One region of the Stenomitos rutilans genome, then DNA from elsewhere that is predicted to be linked to it. Evidence: predicted binding sites of a transcription regulator. Region 1 holds the regulator's gene; the other holds the start of a gene.
The links. The regulator NtcA, encoded in region 1, controls nitrogen genes in cyanobacteria. The targets are predictions, from matches to a motif close to TTTGTANNNNNNNNTACAAA.
Positions count from the first base shown of each region.

Region 1 (10,740 bases):
ATAACCGATCGAGAGCAGCAAATTTGCCGCCAACTGGCACCAACGTTACAGCGCGACGGCCTGATCTTCGTCGGCATTGACATCATTGGTGGCTACTTGACCGAAGTGAATGTGACCAGTCCTACAGGTATTCGTGAGATCGATCGATTAGACAACATTCGCCTGGGGCAACAGGTCATTGAGTGGGTTGTACGCACTCGCCAAGGCAAGTAGGACTGTGCAACACAGTCATTTTCACTTGCATCCACTACACCCTACACCTCACACCCATCTTCAAGGAACTGTGGCTTGACCAATCAACAACCGTGAGTAGGGCAATGCACCCACGTCGGTCGAAACTGATGTCGGCAAAATGGCTGCTATGTAACGTTGTGCTACAACCATACAGCACCACCCGAAATTCACTCGATCGCAGTTGATGGGTACTTTAGCCCCTAAGACAAGAGGGACAGTAACAAGCCCCCCGTTACTGTCCCTCTCGTTCTTCTCGTGGAGTGGGCATCTACACAGCCCAACCTGCTTCAAGATAGCCAGTACAAGGGTGCTGGTGGGTGAAGCAGCCATAAAGGGGGAATGAGAAATCTGTGAGGTTTAAAGGCTCGTTCTACCAAAGTAGAGTGTCAAAACCGTCTGAATCAATGGCTATTAGCCGTCATCATTAACCGATGACAAGTCCGGTAAACGGTGTTCCCCACATGTCCCAGTTTTCCTTATTGAACGGCGATCGCCACTTGTGGATGAGCGCTGATTCTAGCCGTTGGCGATCGCGAGTTTGAGTGGGCGCTAATGACCAAAAAGCTATCCCTAACTGCGTTTCAAGCTGGTTTTGGTAGTGAGCTTGCCGATAGTTCAGCAAATAGCGCTTGCAGTCATGTTCACCTTTCCAACGCTGTCCAGATTTCACCGTTTCGCCAACGTACAGCAAGATTGGCAGTTCGTAATCAATCACAAAATACAGCGCTGCCACTCCCTGTCCATCAGCTTTCCACCGCCAAAACTCAGTGTTCTGCTGAGGCAGGCTAAACGGATCAATGTGATTAGGATCAACGGCAATGCTTTCTGTCATTGAGTCTAAGAGAAAGGCTTGCTGCAAGGATGGGGTAAGACAAACCTGCTGCTGATAGTGAAACAGGCGCTGTTTCCAAGCTTGCAAAGTGTCGCTACTGATTTTTAGCCGTTCTGGTTGTTGGCTCCCATACTTTAAGGTCTTCTGCTCAGCAACCGAAAAAAGCGAGAGTTGATCGCGGCTGTACGTCAAGCCAACCTCCACCTGTAGAATTACCACCATACAGACTACGCTATATCTGTAAAAACGGCACAGAAATGGCGCTAATTGGCTCAGAGTTCTTTGATGTGCAGTTATGTCTCGTGCAAAGGTCGGTTTTTAATGGCTCGTATGAGTGCAGTAAACTTTGAGTGACCGCTTCAGGCAACCGTTGACGACATGACCGCAAACAATATCAATCTTGAACCGGGTTACTGGGATGGCATTTGGCAACAAGAACGCGACGTAACCTGGCGACAATACCCAGGCTGTTTTGGTAGAATCTGCTGGGCTATAGGGCATTTCAACGAAGTTCTGGAGTTAGGCTGCGGCACAGGAGTGTTAGCGCGTCGGCTACTCGGCTTTGGGAATGCTGTAACTGGGCTGGATATTTCTGCAACGGCGATCGCTCAGTTACCGCCTGAGATCACAGGGATTGTGGCAACCCTGCCGGATATTCCGTTGCCCGACCACAGTTTTGATGTGATTGTGGCAACTGAAACCCTGGAGCATATCGAAGATGATCGTGGTTGCATCGAGAGGGCTGTTCAAGTCTTGCGCCCCGGAGGTCGGCTCTATGTAGCCGTGCCCAACGATTGCCTGGGGCCAGAGGAAGAACCAGAACACTTACGAAAATACACCCCGGAAGCGATCGAGGCGTTGCTTTCACCCTATGGTCAGGTGTTTATTGAGACGTTTGTGGATGAGTTTGTGGTCACACCGGGGCAAATCGTCGCCCAACCCACAATTCTAGCTGCACTTTACACCTAGCTTTAGCGTCATGGGAGGATGTACCTCATTTGGCTTCCAGCCCTGGATATGGCAAGGCCCACCTTCACAGCTCACCTTTAGAATGGTCTCTACGGAATAAGGGGTTTGAAAATTTGCACTTGCATGCTAAGCGGCCAGTAAATCCTGTTAACGATGGGTTGAAAAGCCGAATGTCGGCCTCCTTATCTAAAAGCTTGACTTTAGGTCGCAACACCTCTGGGCACCCCTTCTAGGGCTTCTTGTTCCGTTTCAAAAATTTCAAACACTGAGTCCATCATGGTCACTTCAAAGACTAGCTTGGCTTCGGGATGAACATTACAAATGCGAAAGCTGCCGCGTACCTTGTCAGCATCACGCATACCCGCAACCAGAGAAGTCAAGCCAGAGCTATCAATAAAGTTAACTTGCCCAAGATTGACCACCACATGGCGACTGAGTTTAGAAATACATTCTTGCAACTTCAGGCGAAACTGCCATGCGGTTGTAATATCAAGCCGTCCAGTAGGCGTTAAAACAATGACGGTGGTGCCGTCTTGCGTTGTATGGGTTTTCTGCTCCATGTGAATCGATTTTTGCTCCATAAGGCTCGCTTTACCCTCTCCTACGAACGGTGGACGCTTGGGCTGATTTTAACCGAAGATCTGAAATACGTCTCTAGCCTTCAAGTGCGCAAGAGCAGATTGCAGCGGCAAATAGTCGCCTTTAAGCAGACTAGCGGCACAAATAACTACACTTAAGCACACCCACTTAGAAGCATCCGTTTGTTGGAGGCTCTGGGCATAAGTTTTGGTTAGATCTCGATCGCAGTAAGCTTAAGCGCCGCATGGTAATACCACACAAACCCTATAAGCAGTCTACTCTACCCAGCTTGACTTGGTAGAGTCCAGTTTACCCAATCTTGCGGTTTCAAAAACGTCTCGTAAAGTGAGGCTTCTGGGGTATTGGGTTCTGGGGTATAGCTATACTCCCAGCGAACTAACGGTGGCAAAGACATCAGAATCGACTCCGTGCGTCCGTTTGTCTGTAAGCCAAAAATCGTGCCTCGATCGTAGACCAGGTTGAATTCAACGTAGCGGCCCCGTCGATAAAGCTGGAAATTGCGCTCACGCTCACCATAAGCATGAGACTGTCGCCGTTCAATGATGGGTAGATAAGCGGGTAAAAACGCTGTACCGCAACTTTGAATGAACCCAAAGATATCGTCCCAGGTGCGTCCCTTCACAGCACCCACTGTTTGGCTATGGCGAGCGGCGTCTGTGTCACTTTGAGAGCCAGGATACGTGATTGGGTAAAGAATGCCTTGCGTGTCTTGATAATCAAAGAAGATGCCGCCAACACCACGCGTTTCCTGACGGTGCTTAAGGTAGAAGTATTCATCGCACCAGAGTTTAAAGGTCGGATAATACTCTGGATGATGGCGATCGCAGGCCTGCTTCAGCGTTTGGTGGAAGTGAACGACATCTTCCGCAAACGGGTAGTAAGGGGTAAGGTCAATGCCACCACCGAACCACCAGACAGGCCCCGCCTCAAAGTAGCGGTAGTTGAGATGCACCGTAGGAATGTAGGGATTGCGGGGATGCAACACCATTGATGTGCCCGTCGCGTAAAACTCGTAGCCTCTTGCCTCTGGTCGCTGCATCACGATCGACGGCGGCAGGTCTTTACCCCATACTTCTGAGAAATTAACGCCACCCTGTTCAAAGACCTTGCCCTCTCGCAGCACACGCGATCGTCCACCACCGCCTTCTTCCCGCACCCAGCTATCTTCCTGAAAGGTGCCTCCATCGTCTGCTTGCTCTAAGCCCTGACAAATTTGATCCTGTAAGCCTCGCAAGAACTGGCTGACTCGCTGCCGCGAATCACTGGGAGGAAGCGGTGAAGATACAGCCGTTTCAGAGGTGGAAAACGCAGTCATAGTCAATCTCGATCGCTCTTAATGCTTTCTTAGCCTACCGTGAATTGTACCCACAACCAAGTTAGTGTGAGATTTATAAATAAGTGTGAAGGGAAGGGGAAAGTTTTGAGTTTTGAGTTGTTCCTTGACCTACTCCCTACTCCCCACCTTCTGCCTTCTACCTCCTACCCTCACCCCTCATCCACTAACCGTTCCAGGTACCGCTCAATTAAAAGAATTGCCACGATGTCGTCGATCGGGCGAGAAATTGTGCGAAAGGATTGTGGAATCAGGCTTGCAAGTCCTTGGGCGGGGTACATTTGCCAGTAGCGATCGCGAGCTTGGAGGGTGCTGTGGCGCTCATCAACCATCACGACGCGGAGAGGTTCAACTAATTCATGGTTCAGCCGTTGTTTCCAATCCTTGGCTGTGGTTTGGTCGCCCATCACCAGCAACGAAATGGGAAATTGCTGCCGCAGGTGCTGAATGGTTGCGATCGCCGCTTCCGCTTCAATAACCTTGTGGTAGCGCAGCGTTCGATCAACGCCAATAACGGCCAGACCACACTTGCGACGACCGGGATCAAACCCTAAAATGACAGGCTGGTCAGACGGAGGGAGGTCAGGTTGTGAAGGAGGGCTGGATAGCATAGCGTGGCATGACCAAAGAGCATCAACGTGAAACCGTTAGGGATTTTGTCCGCCTGTGGCAGGTGCTAGATTCTTTGTGCGGAGCAGCACTTGTCCATTCTGGCTGGCGATTAAATCGATATTAAGCGGTCCAACTGTATACGTAACATCTGACGTAACGGCCTGTAGTTCGATCGTCTGCTTGTACTGCTTTAGTTGTTCAATAAAGGTAATGACATCTTGAATCCGCCCAATCTGAACAGAATCTGTGAGAATCCCAAGATTACGGGCACGAAAATTAGCGGCGGTCAGCAATTGGTTAATGCGCTGCTGAATTTGAGCATCTGACAAGGTAGAGGGGTTGAACGACGTGCCAGCAACCACATCACCTGCTAGAAAGACAACCCGATTGCGCACAGCATCGCCAAACACCTGAATGAACTTTTCACCCACAAGGTAGTTGGCACCGGAGTAGATGCGAACAATATAGTCCTGCCCGTCATCAATTTGTTCAATGAGTTGTTTCACATCTGCACTGGTGATCTGCACAATGCGATCGCGGGTTCCAGGTCGTACTAATCGAATAGCCGATTGATTGGCTTCACGAAGGAGTTGATCAATGGCTTGCTGCGCTGCTGCTGTGTTGGTAGTACGAATGCCGATCGATGCCAGCACCTGCCCTCGCAGAATTACCACATTGCCGATGCGTAACCCTTGTGCAGTTGATTGCAACGCTTGCACGCTTCTTGTCAAATCTTCTTGCTGCGTTTCCAGATCCTTAAGACGGGCTTCGCGCTGTTGAATAATTTGGTCTCTGGCGCGAATCTCCTGTTCTCGTTGCCCAATCACACGATCGCGTGCCGCTTGCAGTTGACCAATCTCCGATCGCAACCGCAGGGCTTGTGCAGAAACATTTGCCAATCGCCCCTGGGTGAGACTCAGTGCCGTTTGAATGCGAGCCGCTTCGGCCTGGGCTCGAGATCGTTCTGCGATCGCGCCTTTTAACGATTGATTGGTTTCGGCAAGCTGCTTTTTGGCAGACGCTCGATCGGAGCGCGATTTTGTCAATTCTCGTTCGATTTGCCCTTTTTGAATTCTCGCTTCTTCCAACTCAGTCCGAGTGTTTCGCAGTCGGCGTTGAATGGTGCCTAACTCAAACACTCCGGTACGCAGTTGGTTGCTGGCAGCAAACAAGACGCCCAGAGTCGAAGCCGAAATTAGAATTCCCGTAATAATGGTGACCAACGTTGCCGTCTTGCGGGGACGCAGCTTAAACAAGCTAAGACGAGCTTTACCAACACGAGTGCCGATGCGATCGCCCAATGTGGCAATGACCGCACCAAGTATCAGCACTGCCAAAATCAGAATTTCCCCGCCGGACACACTTACACTCCCAAAGGCCCCTGTTTCACAACCCTGATGAAGCTGTTGGAGCGAATTCACATACAGCGTACCTCAAGTCGTTAAATTTTGTTGTGCGTTGCTAAATTTGTAACTTGCGATGATGAGAAAGAGACGTTTGAAGTTGGCTTAGTGGCAGTTTTCAGCTTTCAGCCGTCAGCTTTAAAGCCCTCTGCCTTTTACTTTTAGGATTTACGCAAGAGCGGTCATCTTTCGCCCTCCTAGCCCCTAATTCTGAGAGAACCGAGCCAATTAAAGCCCCGAAGGATCGAGGATTTGGGGACCAAATGCGTAAGTCCTAACCTTCTTCCTTTTTCCTACGTAAACTGCTGACTCAATGTCACTGGGTTATGCACAGTGATTTTTTTCTTGTGGATGGAGATCATCTTGTCTTGCCGCAGATCGCCGAGTAAGCGAGTTACCGTCACGCGGGTAGACCCGATTGCCTCTGCGATCGCCTGGTGAGACAGCTTAAGGTCGATCGTAATACCATCGTTGGTCGGCACGCCAAAGTCACGACATAGAATGAGCAAGAAACTCACCAACCGAGAACCCATGTCTCGATGCGCTAGAGTTTCGATCATCATCTCAGTTTGCAAAATGCGAGACGACAAGCCGCGCAGCAGAATCATCGACAGCTCAGGGTTATCTTTAAGTGCTTTTTCTACCTGCTCGATTGGCACTGACAGCAACTCAACGGAGGTAAACGCAACGGCATGATAAAAGCGATCGGATTTATGTCCTGTAATTAGCGATAGCACACCAAAAACGCTATTTTCTCGTAAGAGTGCAACGGTGATTTCTTCCCCTGCTTCATACACTCTAGAAAGCTTGACCGCGCCTCGCAGCAAAAAATACACACGTTCTGCTGGGTCGCCTGGAAAGAAGATGGTTTTACCCCGTTCAAACGTCTCGACAACGGGTGGAAAGGCCCCTCCACCTATCTGACGAAATACAGATGCTAGCGGTCTATCTTGCGTCACTACCATATCCCCTTACCTGGTGCCCAAGAAACTGCTCAGCCTTGCCCCAAACGAAACACCGATAAAGTGTTTGTAGCTTAGAACACTTAAACTCACTCCGAGCTGCTTTTTTGTGCCTGATGTTACACATTTCTCTTTGATCGCCACATTGAGCACCTTACAGCAGCTATTTGTCTCTAAGTAAGACTACTTCTAGCTATGCTGCTGACCCAGAGGCAAAAGCAATAACTGCTTCAAGGTATCTCAACTACAGCAGATCGGCTCAACAAATTCGCTCGATCGCTCCTAAAACCGAGTTGTACGTCTCGCTTGTGAGTGGGCAGTCAAAAAGCACCACTCTATGCGCTACCCGTTGTGTCCCATCTTTGAGTATTCTTGAAGCACTCTTACTGTTGCTGTTGAAGATAGTCGCTATGCTAGACCTGACTGGAAAAAATGCTCTTGTGACAGGCATTGCTAACAATCGTTCGATCGCCTGGGGCATTGCCCAGCAGCTTCACAAAGCAGGCGCAAACATTGGCGTTACCTACCTACCAGACGATAAAGGTCGGTTTGAAAAAAAAGTGGCTGAGCTAGTAGAACCTTTGCAGCCTAGCCTTTTTGTGCCTTGCAACGTTCAGGATGACGCCCAAGTTGAAGAAACCTTCACGACTGTAAAAAAACAGTGGGGCAAGCTAGATATCTTGATTCATTGCCTTGCCTTCGCCAATAAAGAAGATTTGACCGGAAATTTTGTGAATACCTCTCGTGATGGCTTCGCGACCGCGTTAGATATCAGCGCTTACTCATTGGTAAAGCTGTGTGCTGCCGCAAAACCGCTAATGACTGAAGGTGGCAGCATTGTAACCCTCACATACATTGGGGGGGCACGCGTGATCCCCAATTACAACGTGATGGGCATTGCGAAAGCTGCGTTAGAAATGAATGTCCGTTATCTCGCTGCTGATGTGGGGCCGCACAATATTCGAGTCAATGCCATTTCAGCGGGGCCTATCCGCACGCTTGCCTCTTCTGCTGTAGGTGGCATTTTGGACATGATTCATCACGTTGAGGAGGTTGCCCCCCTCCGACGAACCGTGACGCAGATCGAAGTGGGTAACGCCGCCACGTTTCTTTGCAGCGACCTAGCAAGCGGCATCACGGGCCAAATTCTGTATGTGGATGCAGGCTATGAAGTGATGGGTATGTCAGAAACAAAGGGCTAAAGACTGTAGTTTACTTCTGCGAAGCAGTTAGGCTAAAAGCTAAATTTTATCCTTTAGCCTTTCCTCCTAAAACCCCATTGCTCGTGCCACGGCGGTCAACTCTGGCTCGATTCCCTGATGCAGTTGGTTGTTGCTGTGTTTAATTGCTGTGTCGGGGTCTTTAAGACCGTTGCCTGTCAGCACACACACAACCGTGGCACCTGTAGGAACCTGTTCTTTCACTTTCAACAACCCAGCTACAGAGGCAGCACTGGCAGGTTCACAAAAAATGCCTTCCTCAGAGGCCAGTAGGCGATACGCATCCAAAATTTCGTCATCGGTAACGGCATTAAACGAACCCTGGCTGGCGTGCTGTACCGCGATCGCCCGCTCCCAGTTTGCCGGGTTGCCAATGCGAATTGCCGTAGCCAGTGTTTCGGGATAGTCTACGGGGTGCCCTGCGATAAAGGGAGCGGCTCCAGCAGCCTGAAAGCCCATCATGTGCGGTAGTTTGGTGCAGCGCTGTTCCTGATGGTACTGGCAAAAGCCCATCCAGTACGCCGTAATATTGCCTGCATTACCCACGGGGATGCAGAGCCAGTCAGGCGCATCACCCAAGTCATCCACCACTTCAAAGGCAGCGGTTTTTTGCCCTTCCAAACGGTAGGGATTGACTGAGTTGACCAGCGTGACGGGATAGTGGGCGGACATATCCCGGACGATCGTGAGCGCCTGGTCAAAATTGCCTTTGATCGCCATCACCTCTGCGCCATAGAGCAACGCCTGCGCCAGCTTGCCCAAGGCAACGTAGCCATCGGGAATCAGCACAAATGCCCTCATGCCACCACGACGAGCATAGGCCGCCGCTGCCGCAGAGGTATTCCCTGTACTGGCGCATATCACAGCTTTTGCGCCCGCTTCCTTTGCCTTCGAGATCGCCATTGTCATGCCCCGGTCTTTGAAGCTCCCGGTTGGGTTTAAACCGTCGTACTTCACCAGAACACGTACTTGCCTGCCAATTTGAGCCGCGATCGCAGGCACAGGGATCAAAGGAGTGTTACCTTCATGCAACGACACAATAGGGGTCTGATCGGTAACAGGCAAGTAGGGGCGGTAGGCTTCAATCAGCCCACGCCAGCCAGCGTTCGTTGTGCGCGTGTCGTGGCTGGAGGATGGAGCAGAATGGCTATGAGAATCGGCAGATAAAGCTATGGTCACAGGAGGTACGCGATCGGGCTAAGCAGGTTTATAGAGGGCAAGGCTACCAAATACAATGCGTCGAGCCATGTCTTGTGAATGTGGCATTAAGCATTCGTGTTGCATCCACTGAATCGGTTGCAGTTGCTCTAGCAATAGTTTAACCTGAACGCTCATTTTACTTCGATCGTTGAGTAGCCCGTATGCAGTTTCACTGATTGCTGAGGTTTTCTTGGGCTCTTTCCTCTGCAATTGCTAAGTATCAAGCGTTTAACTTCCGTAGTTTTGCCCAGTTAGAAAACTGACCCCTCGACTTACAATCTGCCAGTACGGGAAATTACAATTTTCTGTAAAGTTTAGGTTAAGATGAGACGTGTGATGCGAGTGAGTACAAATGACTAGCCAACTTATTACAGATAGACAAACTCCCGAAGCGGCCGTTGATCAGCAGCGTTCACGATTAATTGAGGCAATGAAAGCTCAGTATCGGCTGGATCAGCAAGTCAAATTCCTTCACCTTCAGGCAGAAGCTGATTCCTTATTACAGCAGCTACAGACTCTTAAGCAACAGCGTCAAACAGAAGGCTCCTCTTCACAACAATAGAGAGCAAGCTGGCTTCGCTGTAATGGGTCACTTTAGTCCAGATGCCCGTTCTGTTAAATTAAGAATGTCCGTTGCTAGCCATCACACAGTAACTGGCATCGCTGAACTAGCTGCTTGTACTTTAGCGACCCGTGTTTCTCCACGTCAAAAGACACTTGACCGAGTCTACGGCTCGATTGAGGGCATTATTTTTTAGGACTTACGCAAGAGTGGTCATCTTTCGCCTCCTAGCCCCCAATTCATAGCCCTTTGGGCATACCCTTTGGGAAGCAAGCTACAAGAAAGGGGGAGCCGGGCCAATTAAAGCCCCCAGCATTGGAGGTCGAGGGGCCAAATGCGTAAGCCCTATTTTTGTCAGAAGAGCCTTACCTGGAAATCAGCAGGTAGAGAATCTCTACCTTCAAGTGCTTCGGTGCCACCAGGTTTTATACTTGGCATGGCTTTATTTGGTTGAAGGTCGTGATGCGCTCTTTCTGGTCTGATCCCTATTTGTGGATTCACCTGACAGGCTTAGCAGCCGTTCCACTCTTTGTAGAAGGATGTTTAGTTGGGTTTGCTTTAGGTGATCCCTTATTGCCAGTTTGGTTAGAGCTTCTGCTGGTTGCAGCAGTGGGCATCGTGCCGATTTTTTGGATGCAGTGGCGGCGACCGTTCTATATCTTCAGCCTGGTAACGGTTTGCCTAAAGCCCGCAGCCCTAACGGACGATCAGCGAAGACTACTAACGTTGTTTAAGTCGTCTCGCAATCGTGTTTTAGCGGTTCTAGCTGCGATCGCGCTGATTGTTGTGCTGTGGAAAGTTTACGCGCTGGCA
Region 1 covers NZ_JCACKR010000062.1:5,635-16,374, reverse strand. Annotated here, with positions in the region: gene gshB (glutathione synthase) at 1-213, shown strand, start outside; gene AC5JLP_RS10870 (GIY-YIG nuclease family protein) at 659-1,288, opposite strand; gene AC5JLP_RS10865 (class I SAM-dependent methyltransferase) at 1,445-2,035, shown strand; gene AC5JLP_RS10860 (STAS domain-containing protein) at 2,236-2,616, opposite strand; gene hemF (oxygen-dependent coproporphyrinogen oxidase) at 2,895-3,950, opposite strand; gene AC5JLP_RS10850 (pre-16S rRNA-processing nuclease YqgF) at 4,121-4,579, opposite strand; gene AC5JLP_RS10845 (DUF3084 family protein) at 4,616-5,941, opposite strand; gene ntcA (global nitrogen regulator NtcA) at 6,277-6,948, opposite strand; gene fabI (enoyl-ACP reductase FabI) at 7,113-8,147, shown strand; gene thrC (threonine synthase) at 8,214-9,344, opposite strand; gene AC5JLP_RS10825 (hypothetical protein) at 9,363-9,500, opposite strand; gene AC5JLP_RS10820 (hypothetical protein) at 9,718-9,927, shown strand; gene AC5JLP_RS10815 (low-complexity tail membrane protein) at 10,390-10,740, shown strand, end outside.

Region 2 (10,740 bases), on a different contig from region 1:
ATCGAGGCTGCGGCAAAAGTACCGAGCTTCAACGCATTCGCCGCCAATGGGAACAAAATTACCGGGTGATTTACCTGGAAGCGAATGAAGAAACCGATATCAACGATGCCGAATATACCGACTTTTATTTGATTGTGATTAAGCAAGTCGAATTTGCCCTGCGAGAGATGGGGCTGAGTTTTGATGCGGGGTTGCTCACAAGCTTTGAAAAGTGGTTTATGGACGTGACTCAAGAAAATGAACAAACGATTGAGAGTTCCATTAATGTTCAGGCTGAGGCGAGTTTAGCAGGTGGCGCTCCTCTGATTGCCAAGCTACTCGTTAAGCTGCTGGCGCAAATCAAGGGATCGGATAAGCGAAAAACGGTGATTCGGCAAGTTTTGCAACAGGATATTTCGCGATTAAAAGCGGATGTCAACCTGCTGCTACGAGATGCGTATCAAAAAATTAAAGATCGCTATCCCAAAGGGTTTCTCGTTATTTTTGATAACCTCGATCGCGTTCCGCCTCAGGTTGGTAATCATTTATTTTTTGACTACGCGGCTCAGCTTCAAGAGTTAAATTGCACCATTATTTACACAGTGCCAATTTCCGTGTTGTGTTCGCCTAAAAACATCTTCAATACCTTTGGTGAACCCCATATCGTTTCGATGGTGAATGTCTATCAGTTGGTGCGCGATCGCTATGAGCTTGACGACAAGCTTGATGGACTGACGTGCCTAGCACGGATTATTGAGAAGCGGGTGGATGCTGCCCAGGTATTTGAGTCAGAAATTGAGATGATGAGCCTGGTGCAGGCAAGCGGGGGGCACGTGAGGCAGTTGATGCAAATGATGCGGAGCGCGTGTCAAACAGCCAGCACTCGTAAACACGCCAAAATTCAGGCAGAGGATGTGGAGTATGCTGCCAAGCAGCAGCAGTTTAACTTTGAGCGGTTTATTCCCGACGACCACTATCCGCTGCTGGCAAAGGTTTGTTTGACGAAGAATATTACCAAAGATGAGACGGGTCAGTTAATGCTGTTCAACACGTCTGTTTTGGAATACAACGGGCTGGATCGCTGGAATTTTCCCAATCCAGCCGTGCGCCGCAGCGAACTGTTTCAACGAGCACTGAGGGACATCTTGCCATCAAATGCCTGAGCTTTCCACGATCGATCGTCGTTCATTTCTGGAGCAGAATCAGCAGGAGTTTGCTGAACTGCTGACGTTTATTGATTTTGCTGAGGGACTGACGATCGGCTTCGTCGAGGTGAATCAAGAGCAGGAGAAAGGTATTTTAGTCGAGGCGTTGCGGGAGCATCTTGCCGATACAGCGATTCGTTTAGAGGTGTTGAATTTTTCTCAGGAGCGGGACTTGCGATTTTTGCGCGATGCCTTGATCCAGCGGCTGACGCGCACCGAAACGGGTAAAAAGTTGGTGCTGCTGATTCAAGGGTTGGAAGTGGCGATCGGCATGGATGGCGTGGGGGCATATCCGCCGCTTTTACAAGATTTGAACTTTGTGCGGGATGCCTATCGCCAGAGTGTGCCGCATCCCCTGCTGTTTGTGCTGCCCGATTATGCCATTACCCGGATTAGCCAGTACGCGCCTGATTTTTATGCCTGGCAGTCGGGCACCTTTCGGTTTAAGACCTCAACGCAGAATATTGAGCAGTTGCGGGTTGAGGCAGTTGAGCAGCCGTTACGCAGAATAGCATCGAGTGAGAATCAAGCCCAGATTCAGCAGCTACAGACGCTGTTGATGGAGCTTCGTCCGTCTGGGAAAGCGATCGCAACCCAGGACGTACACCTCTGTAGCGAGGTTTATTACAAGATTGGGTCGGCATACCTGACGCAGCAACAGCCAGAGAAGGCAAAAGATTATTTTCTAGAAGGTTTGAAGGTGATGGACAAGCATCCTGATCCAGTACTGATTCAAAGTCTGCACCGTAGGCTAGGCAATGCATACAAGCAGATGCGGCAATTTGAGAAGGCTGTTGCCACCTACGAAACAGCGCTGAAGCTTGCTCAAGCGCTAAATCAATCTGAACGGATTTCAATCGGCTTTGCCGATCTGGGGGATATCGCACTAGAGCAGCGGCAATTTGAGCAGGCGAGAGCGTTCTATCACCAAAGCTTAGCCATCAATGAAAGCCTGGGCGATCGCTACTCCCAAGCCAGCACCTACCACCAATTAGGCATCGTGGCACAGGAACTGCGCGAGTTTGAGGAGGCACGCCGCCACTACCAGCAGGCACTGCAACTCTACGCCGAGTTCAACGATCGCTACCGCCAAGCCAGCACCTACCACCAATTAGGCATCGTGGCACAGGAACTGCGCGAGTTTGAGGAGGCACGCCGCCACTACCAGCAGGCACTGCAACTCTACGCCGAGTTCAACGATCGCTACCGCCAAGCCAGCACCTACCACCAATTAGGCATCGTGGCACAGGAACTGCGCGAGTTTGAGGAGGCACGCCGCCACTACCAGCAGGCACTGCAACTCTACGCCGAGTTCAACGATCGCTACGAGCAAGCGGGTACCTACCACCAATTAGGCATCGTGGCAGAGGAACTGCGCGAGTTTGAGGAGGCACGCCGCCACTACCAGCAGGCACTGCAACTCTACGCCGAGTTCAACGATCGCTACGAACAAGCAGGCACTTACCACAACTTAGGCAGCGTGGCACAGGAGTTGCGCGAGTTTGAGGAGGCACGCCGCCACTACCAGCAGGCATTGCAACTCAAAATCGAGTTCAACGATCGCTACGAACAAGCAGGCACTTACCACAACTTAGGCAGCGTGGCACAGGAGTTGCGCGAGTTTGAGGAGGCACGCCGCCACTACCAGCAGGCATTGCAACTCAAAATCGAGTTCAACGATCGCTACTCCCAAGCCAGCACCTACCACCAACTAGGCATTGTGGCGCAGGAGTTGCGCGAGTTTGAGGAGGCACGCCGCCACTACCAGCAGGCACTGCAACTCTACGTCGAGTTCAACGATCGCTACAGCCAAGCAAGTACGTTTAATCAGCTAGGGTTGTTGACAGAGGCAGAAGGCGACCCGGCAGACGCGAGAACCTGGTTACAGCAGGCGTTGGAACTCTTTGTGGAATTTGGCGATGAATACCGTGCAGCGATCGTTCAGCGGAATCTCGATCGGCTTGAAGGGTCGGGGGAGTAGGGAATAGGGAATAGGGTGCCAAGCGGTGCGGGATGAAGGGCGATCGCCCCTGCTGTGACGCTGCAATTGAAGGGAGAGCGATCGGTGTGCGGGACGGACGAGTAGTGGGGTAGAGGGGCGATCGTGCCAGGATTTGCTAAGATTGACGCACCCAGTTTTCCACCCTGACAGCGTTACAGCAGCGTTTCTGGAGCTTCCTGCCATGACTCAAACTGCACCCAGTGCCCCCAAGTTAATGACCATGACGGAATATCTTGCCTATGACGATGGCACCGACACGCGCTACGAATTGGTGGATGGAGCATTAGTCGAGATGCCTACAGAATCTTTTGGAAATAGTAATATTGCCAAGTTTTTGCTGTTTGAGTTAGCTAAATATGTACCGCTATTGTTGGTTGCTTACAATACCGAGGTGGAAGTTTCGGGCAGAAGGGCGACCTGTCGTATTCCCGACCTTTTGTTACATACGGAAGAATCTGCTGCCGCTTTAGCTGAAACAACTCGTAATGTGATCACAAAGGATATGCCTCCACTCGCTTTAGTGGTTGAGGTCGTGTCACCTGGTACAGAAAATCGGGACGGAGACTACCGCTTCAAACACACAGAATATGCCGCACGAGGGATTGCGGAATACTGGATTATTGACCCCGAACAGCAGCAAGTAACCCTGTGCCTGTGGGTGAAGGGGCAATACGAAGACACAGTTTATACGGGCGATACGCCTCTGGCTTCAACAGTCATTCCTGGTTTTAAGCTGAGCGCTGCTCAAATGCTGGCGTTTGGACAAAATTAAGTATCCATTTGCAAACAACTGTAATTCACGAGCCTCAGCACTCGTTAGTAGGAGACAGCAGGGAGGTTTCCAACGCCTGCCCGATCGTCTTTATTTCTTCTAACAAGCTTTTGAGATGGGCGATCGTGGTGCGAGGATTCAGCAACGTGACCTTCAGATAGACAAAATCGCCAATCTGCGTTTGAGCAATGATGGCTTGTCCTGTTTGTATTAACTTCAGACGAATGGCTTGATTAATTTGATTGGATAACGCCGCTGTTGCCTGGTTTGAGGGCTGGCTTTGAGGAACGTAGCGAAACACAACTGCGTTGATAGTCGGCATTGTGACAAGCTCAAAGGCTGGGTCAACCTTTAATAAAGCAGCCATTTCTCGCGCGGTGTCGATCGTTGTCTCAATCATATCTGCAAAGGTTTTGCGACCCAGGCATTGCATTGACATAAAGAGTTTGAGTGCATCAAATCGCCGCGTCGTTTGTACCGATTTGACCACTAAATCGAGAATGTCCAACTGCTCATTTGTTTCGGGATTTAAATAATCAGCATGTAATTTCAGTAGATCAAAGTTGGTGCGTTCTTTAGTCAGAAAAGCGCCACAGCTAATGGGTTGGTAAAACAGCTTGTGGAAGTCGATCGTCAGTGAATCAGCCGCTGCAATGCCATCCAACAGATGACGATACGTATCACTCATGATTAAGGCTCCACCATAGGCTGCATCCACATGCAACCACAAATCATAGGCTTGAGCCAGTTGAGCGATGCCTGGTAGTGGGTCAATGCTGCCAAAATCAGTCGTGCCCGCTGTTGCCACAATCGCGATCGGACATAACCCTTCCTGCTGAAGTGCGATGATCTGCTGTTCCAGGTGGGATGGCGATAAGCGATAGTCGGCATCGGTTGGCACTGTAACAACAGCTTGATGCCCCAACCCTAGCAAAGCTGCCGATTGCCGCACCGTGAAGTGCGCCACATCAGAACACAAGATCCGAAACTGGGCGGCTTGAGGCGGTAATCCCTGTTCTTGAATTGACCATTGCAAGTGCTTTTTGGCATAGCGATCGCGGGCTAACAGCAATCCCATAAAGTTTGACTGGGTACCACCACTGGTAAACACCCCATCCGCTTGATGGTTAAACCCAAAGAGTTGACACAAGCCTTCGATGACAGATTGTTCTAAAAATGTGGCCGCCGGACTCTGATCCCACGAATCCATTGATTGGTTGGTGGCGCTAATCAACAGCTCTGCTGCCAGAGACGGTACCAGAGACGGGCAGTGCAAGTGTGCAATACAGGTTGGATGCGAAACATTGGCAGAATGTTGAATGACCAGTTCTCCAACTTGCTGCAACACATCGGACAAGGGATTGCCTTGTTCAGGACATAGCTCAAAATCAAATTCAGGAAACTTATACTGTTGCGGCATCAAGCCGCTGTAGGCTTGAGTGGATGACGCAAAATGTTGAATTAGGATCTCAGCAGCGTCTGCGATTGCAGCCTTGTAGCTGCTAATGCCATCGGCAGATTGATTCAGAAAAAAGTGGTCGAAACGGCGATCATGATCGAAGGTCATAGCACAGTAAATAAGACTGGTTAACAGACAAATTTCTAGTAGAGATGCGTTGCACAAACGTTTGATCGGGAGCATGTCACCTTTGCGCCCTCGCCCTACATCCCTCTCCCAGAGGAGAGAGACTTTGAGTCTTGCTCCCTTCTCCTTGAGGAGAAGGGCTGGGGATGAGGGCAGAAGCAGCAACTTGCGAAAGTGACATGCTCCCCGTTTGATCAAGTAAGAGAGCTAATAAGCTAAAACTTGGTGAAGCAACAAATAAGCCTGGTTGATGGAGAAATTGTTGCTTGGGTGGGCAGCAGCATAGATGGAAATAATACCGATTTAGAGAATGACAGCTACAGATCAATCGGTGGGTAGGGGCAAGGCAATGCCTTGCCCCTACAGGATGTGTCGCATTTTCAATTCAAATTGGTATAAGTTAAGAGCTGCCTTGTAGCGGAATGTATTTTAGAGACATCTAGCGCCTAAGCAGAGGCTTTGACAGCAGCATGAAAAATCTCAGCAATACTGTCAATTTGTTCAGGTGTCACGATGAGAGGTGATAGGAACCGAATGACGCTGCCATAACGGCCCCCAAGCTCTAAAATTAAGCCTCGATCGAAACAAGCCCGCTGAATTTCACGTGCAATCTGTGGATCGTTGGGGTACACACCTCGCCCACTGCATGGTTTGTCAGGATTAACCATTTCCACACCCAGCATTAATCCACGCCCACGCACATCTCCAATGCAATTATGTTCAGTTTGAATGTTTTGCAAGTGGGCTAAAAGGCGATCGCCCATAGTTTGTGCATGTGCGGCCAGTTTTTGCTCACGGATGTAGCGGATGCTTGCCAGCCCTGTAGCCATCGCTAATTGGTTGCCGCGAAACGTACCCGCATGAGCGCCAGCTTGCCAAACATCCAGAGATTTGTGGTAAACGATAACTGATAGGGGCAAGCCACCACCGATCGCTTTGGAAAGCAACAAGACATCGGGAATAATGTCACTATGCTCAAAGGCAAAGAGCTTTCCAGTTCTGCCCCACCCAGTCTGAATTTCATCCACAATCAGTGGAATCATGTGCTCTTGCGTGATTCGTCTAATTTCTCTCACCCACTCATCCGGTGCAGGAATGACACCGCCTTCTCCCTGCACCAACTCTAGAATCATGCCTGCGGGCTTCCCAACGCCACTTTCAGGATCACCAAGGATTGATTTAATATAGTGGCTACTGACCCAGCTTCCTTTTTCACCTCCCAAACCAAAAGGGCAGCGGTAGAGATAGGGGTACGGTAGAAACTGAACCTCTGGCATGAGAGCAGCGACATCGTGTTTCGGAGCTAAATTGCCCATCAGGCTTAACGCTCCATTGGTCATGCCGTGGTAAGCTCCATCAAACGACAGCATAGTACGCCGACCTGTTGCTGTTTTCACTAATTTAATAGCGGCTTCTGTAGCATCAGCACCGCTCGGTCCACAAAATTGAATTTTTGCGTTGTGAGCAAATTCGGCTGGTAAGCTCTGCCAAATTTCCTCAACAAATGCATCTTTGATAGGAGTAGTGATATCTAGTGTTTGCCAGGGTAAATTGCTGCTCAGTGCTACTTGCAGTGCTTCTATCACGATCGGGTGATTGTGTCCTAATGCCATTGTGCCTGCGGCGGACAAACAATCGAAATAAGACTTACCGTTTGTATCAGTGATGTAAATGCCCTTTGCTTCTTTGATTGCAATTGGAATGCGTCTGGGATAGCTGCGTGCATTCGATTCTCTTTCTTGCTGACGGTTCAGGTAATCAAGCGGCTCTTTCATTGCTTTGAAATGACGTAAAGATGCTGGATTAAATTAATGAGCAGATCTTCTCGAGCCTCTTTCATAAGCCACTGAAAGCTATATGCAAGTGATCAAGCTTTGGCTGATGACTTGCTTCTACAGCGATAGTGTCAAAGATGAAAACGGCTTATGTTGAATCATGTGCACCCCTAGAACTCACTCGAACTAACACTAAAATAGTTACCAAGCCTGAGCTTGGACTGTTACTAAGAAATCCTTTTTTAAAGGAAATTAAGGGTAGGATAATAGTTTAGTTGTGAGTAAAATTGCTGCGAATACGAAAATGCTTCAGCGGATGGTTAACGTTCTAAAAGCCCGCTTATTAATACAATCAGTACAGCAAGCAGAAAAATGGCTGGAGTTGAGAGTGGTCTATGATGCCTATTGATCACATACCAGTGCCAGTTGGCTATTGGCGGTTGAAATAAGTAGGAAAAAACCATTAATAGCGAGAGGCAATCATTTCCTTTTCTTCAAATTAAAGCTAAAGCGTCTAGAACGTCTGTAGATGCACTGCGAGGTACGTAATCTCGATGTCTCTGATGTCGGCGTTTAATCCTCTTACGACAAAATTACATGTTTTACAGCGTTTGACAACAGTGTTTGAGTTCTTCTAAGAAAGCTTTACAGTCTGGAATTGTTTACAGACAAATCTTTTTAATATGAGTAAGTAGAAACCACTAGATATGAGTAAGTGAGTTTCACCTGGTTGACTGACAAATCTTTTCGCGATCGCTGCCCCCTGCACTGAAAGGGCAGTCTCATAGAACAAAGCCCTTTCGGGAGGGCTATGAGAGTCTTGTAACCCGTTACCCGTTGGGAAGGCAAAGTCTACAATGGCTTGCATGGCGTTAGCCCAGCTTTTTAATTACGGACAGGTGAGCACCGAAGCCAGCAACCTTTCAGGGCTTTGGTCAGTCAATCAGGGTTTTCACTGTACGAGAATCGGTGAAAACTGCTATGAACCCAGGAGGAATTCGTTGATGGTGCTCCAATCGTTTCGTTGGGCAACTTTCTTGCGCATGGCGATCGTGTCAGCGAGATAGCTTGCATCGCGTGCAACGCCTGAAAATCTGCCGGAACCCCAAGTATACAGCCAGGGTAAGCCCAGAAAGTAGAAACCAGGTACGTCTGTAACGCCACGATCGTGTCCCGGATAGCCCTTGCCATCGAAAACGGGAATCTCGATCCAGCTAAAGTCTGAATGGTAACCAGTAGACCAGACAACGGCACTAATGCTGGCTCGCTCAAAGTCAAAGCTTAATGCAAGCTCCTTCGGCTCCCAAACAGGCGTATAGGGTGGTTCGATCGGGGCTTGAATGTTGGTTTTCTCGATGTAGTTGTCAATGCCTTTCTTGATGTTTTCGGCCACGGCATCGGCTTGATCAAGGTGTTGCTTGAGGTTATCGGCAAATTCGAGTTTGCCATTGCGAATGCTCTTCAGCCTGCCATATAGCTGCATCCCTTCCAGCGCAAACTGGCGCAGATCGATTTCACGTCCGCCGCCACGCCCTGTAACGTAGTGATTGGTGTTGGTGCGCGCTTTTTCTTTTTGAGGATGTTCGTCGATCGGTAGGTCGTAGTAGCCCATTTGATCGAGCCAATCAACGACATCTTTGCCCCGATAGCGACGGGGCGATCGGGGCGCACTGCCCACACACAAATGCACTTGTCTGCCTGCAAGGTGAAGATCTTCAGCAATTTGACAGCCCGATTGCCCTGTGCCGACCACTAGCACGGCTCCATCGGGTAACGATTCTGGGTTGCGGTATTCGGATGAGTGCAACTGGACGATGTGCTCCGGAAGTCGCTCTGAAAGCGTTGGCAGTTTGGGAATGTGATAACCACCAACAGCGATGACCACTTGTTCGGCAGTGTAATTGCCGATCGTGGTTGCAACCTCAAACACGCTCTCCGCTTCATTGCAGCGAATGGTTGAAACGGCAACACCTTCCTTCACCGGAGGGTCAAACGACGCCGCATACGCCTCAATGTACTGCACGATTTCATCCCGTTGCATAAACCCATGCGGATCATCGCCGGGGTAGTGGAAACCAGGAAGTTTGCACTGCCAGTTGGGTGTCACCAGACAAAAGGAATCCCAACGCTTAGAACGCCATGAGTAACCGATCGTATTTTTCTCGAAAACGATGTGATCAATACCTCGTTCTTTCAGGCAGTAGCTCATCGATAGACCTGCTTGACCACCGCCAACGATAACGACAGGATAGTGCGTTTGCATTTGGGTTCTACTCGCTTACTGGGTCAGATTACTCGCCAGAGTACGGGCAGCTACAGAAGGTAATTTGTATCTTTGAATACGGAAAGTTGAAGTCTAGTAGTCCAGCGAGGGAAGGCGATCATAGCTTTCCCAAATACTCTACGCAAACAGCAATGATCTGTTTAAATCGACAGGGTTAGTGTCAGTTGGTGTTAGTCTCAATACCTTGTTTGTAACCTGTAGAGACATACAGACAACGTCCCTATTAAAAGGAAAACGTAGTGCGAATCACGCCTAAAACAATGTCGTCATTGTCACTATTGTGATTAGGTGCAGTGAGCCAAACAATACCAGGCGTGATTGAAATGTTTTCGGAGACGGAGTAGCGGTAAAACGCCTCAATGTGAAGCCCAGTGTCTTTGTCGCTGCGGCGCGTTAAACCACTTAACAAGGCATCGGTGCCAGTCAGTCTTGGTTCCATCCCTACAATGATGCCACCTAGATTTCCTTTCTTGCCCAGGTCGGGAAACGCTAGCGTCAGCGCATAGCTCCACACATTACCCTTCCCTCGGACGGCTCCTGTCCTAGCATCGGCATCCATATAACTCACCCAACCGCCCGCTTGAAAGCCTTTGCTAAGCTTGAAGTTGGCTTCCACACCATACGAGTTGGAAGACACAGCGCGTCCGCTCAAATTTGACAGGGTGCTGCCAGTGCCGTGATTTAGCCCATTATCACTATAGGCATTGACATAGGTGAAGGCGATCGTCGCAAACTGAGGTGCATAAACCAACTGTGCCAGCGCTGCATAGTTGCCATTGAACAAGCCACTGCCCGCTGCCGGGTTACTGGCTTCACTGGCTAGGTAGCCCGCCTGGAGCTTGAAATCGCCTCCCAATTTGATATTTACTGCACCGCCAGTATCAAAGCCCAGGCGATAAATGGGACTGTAGCGACCAAACCGCGAAATGGCAGCCTGCGCGTCGTTGGCGAGGGGATTCACAATATCATCGATGACATCAATAAAGCCGATGTTGAACCCGGTGCCTACGTAGATTTTGACGCGATCGCCGATGGGAAACGCATACTTCAATAAGCTTAGAAACGCTGCGTTGGATGTATCGCTACCGGATTGAAAACTGAGCCGCGCTTCGTTGCCAGGAGCCGTGTTTGTGGCAGG
Region 2 covers NZ_JCACKR010000078.1:17,875-28,614, reverse strand. Annotated here, with positions in the region: gene AC5JLP_RS14070 (ATP-binding protein) at 1-1,142, shown strand, start outside; gene AC5JLP_RS14065 (tetratricopeptide repeat protein) at 1,135-3,165, shown strand; gene AC5JLP_RS14060 (hypothetical protein) at 3,067-3,369, opposite strand; gene AC5JLP_RS14055 (Uma2 family endonuclease) at 3,368-3,958, shown strand; gene AC5JLP_RS14050 (pyridoxal phosphate-dependent decarboxylase family protein) at 3,993-5,525, opposite strand; gene AC5JLP_RS14045 (diaminobutyrate--2-oxoglutarate transaminase) at 5,990-7,318, opposite strand; gene AC5JLP_RS14040 (MSMEG_0569 family flavin-dependent oxidoreductase) at 8,298-9,581, opposite strand; gene AC5JLP_RS14035 (iron uptake porin) at 9,826-10,740, opposite strand, start outside.
Region 2: AC5JLP_RS14040 (MSMEG_0569 family flavin-dependent oxidoreductase) is a predicted target of NtcA. The motif match lies at 9,645-9,664, and genes of this name have one in related genera.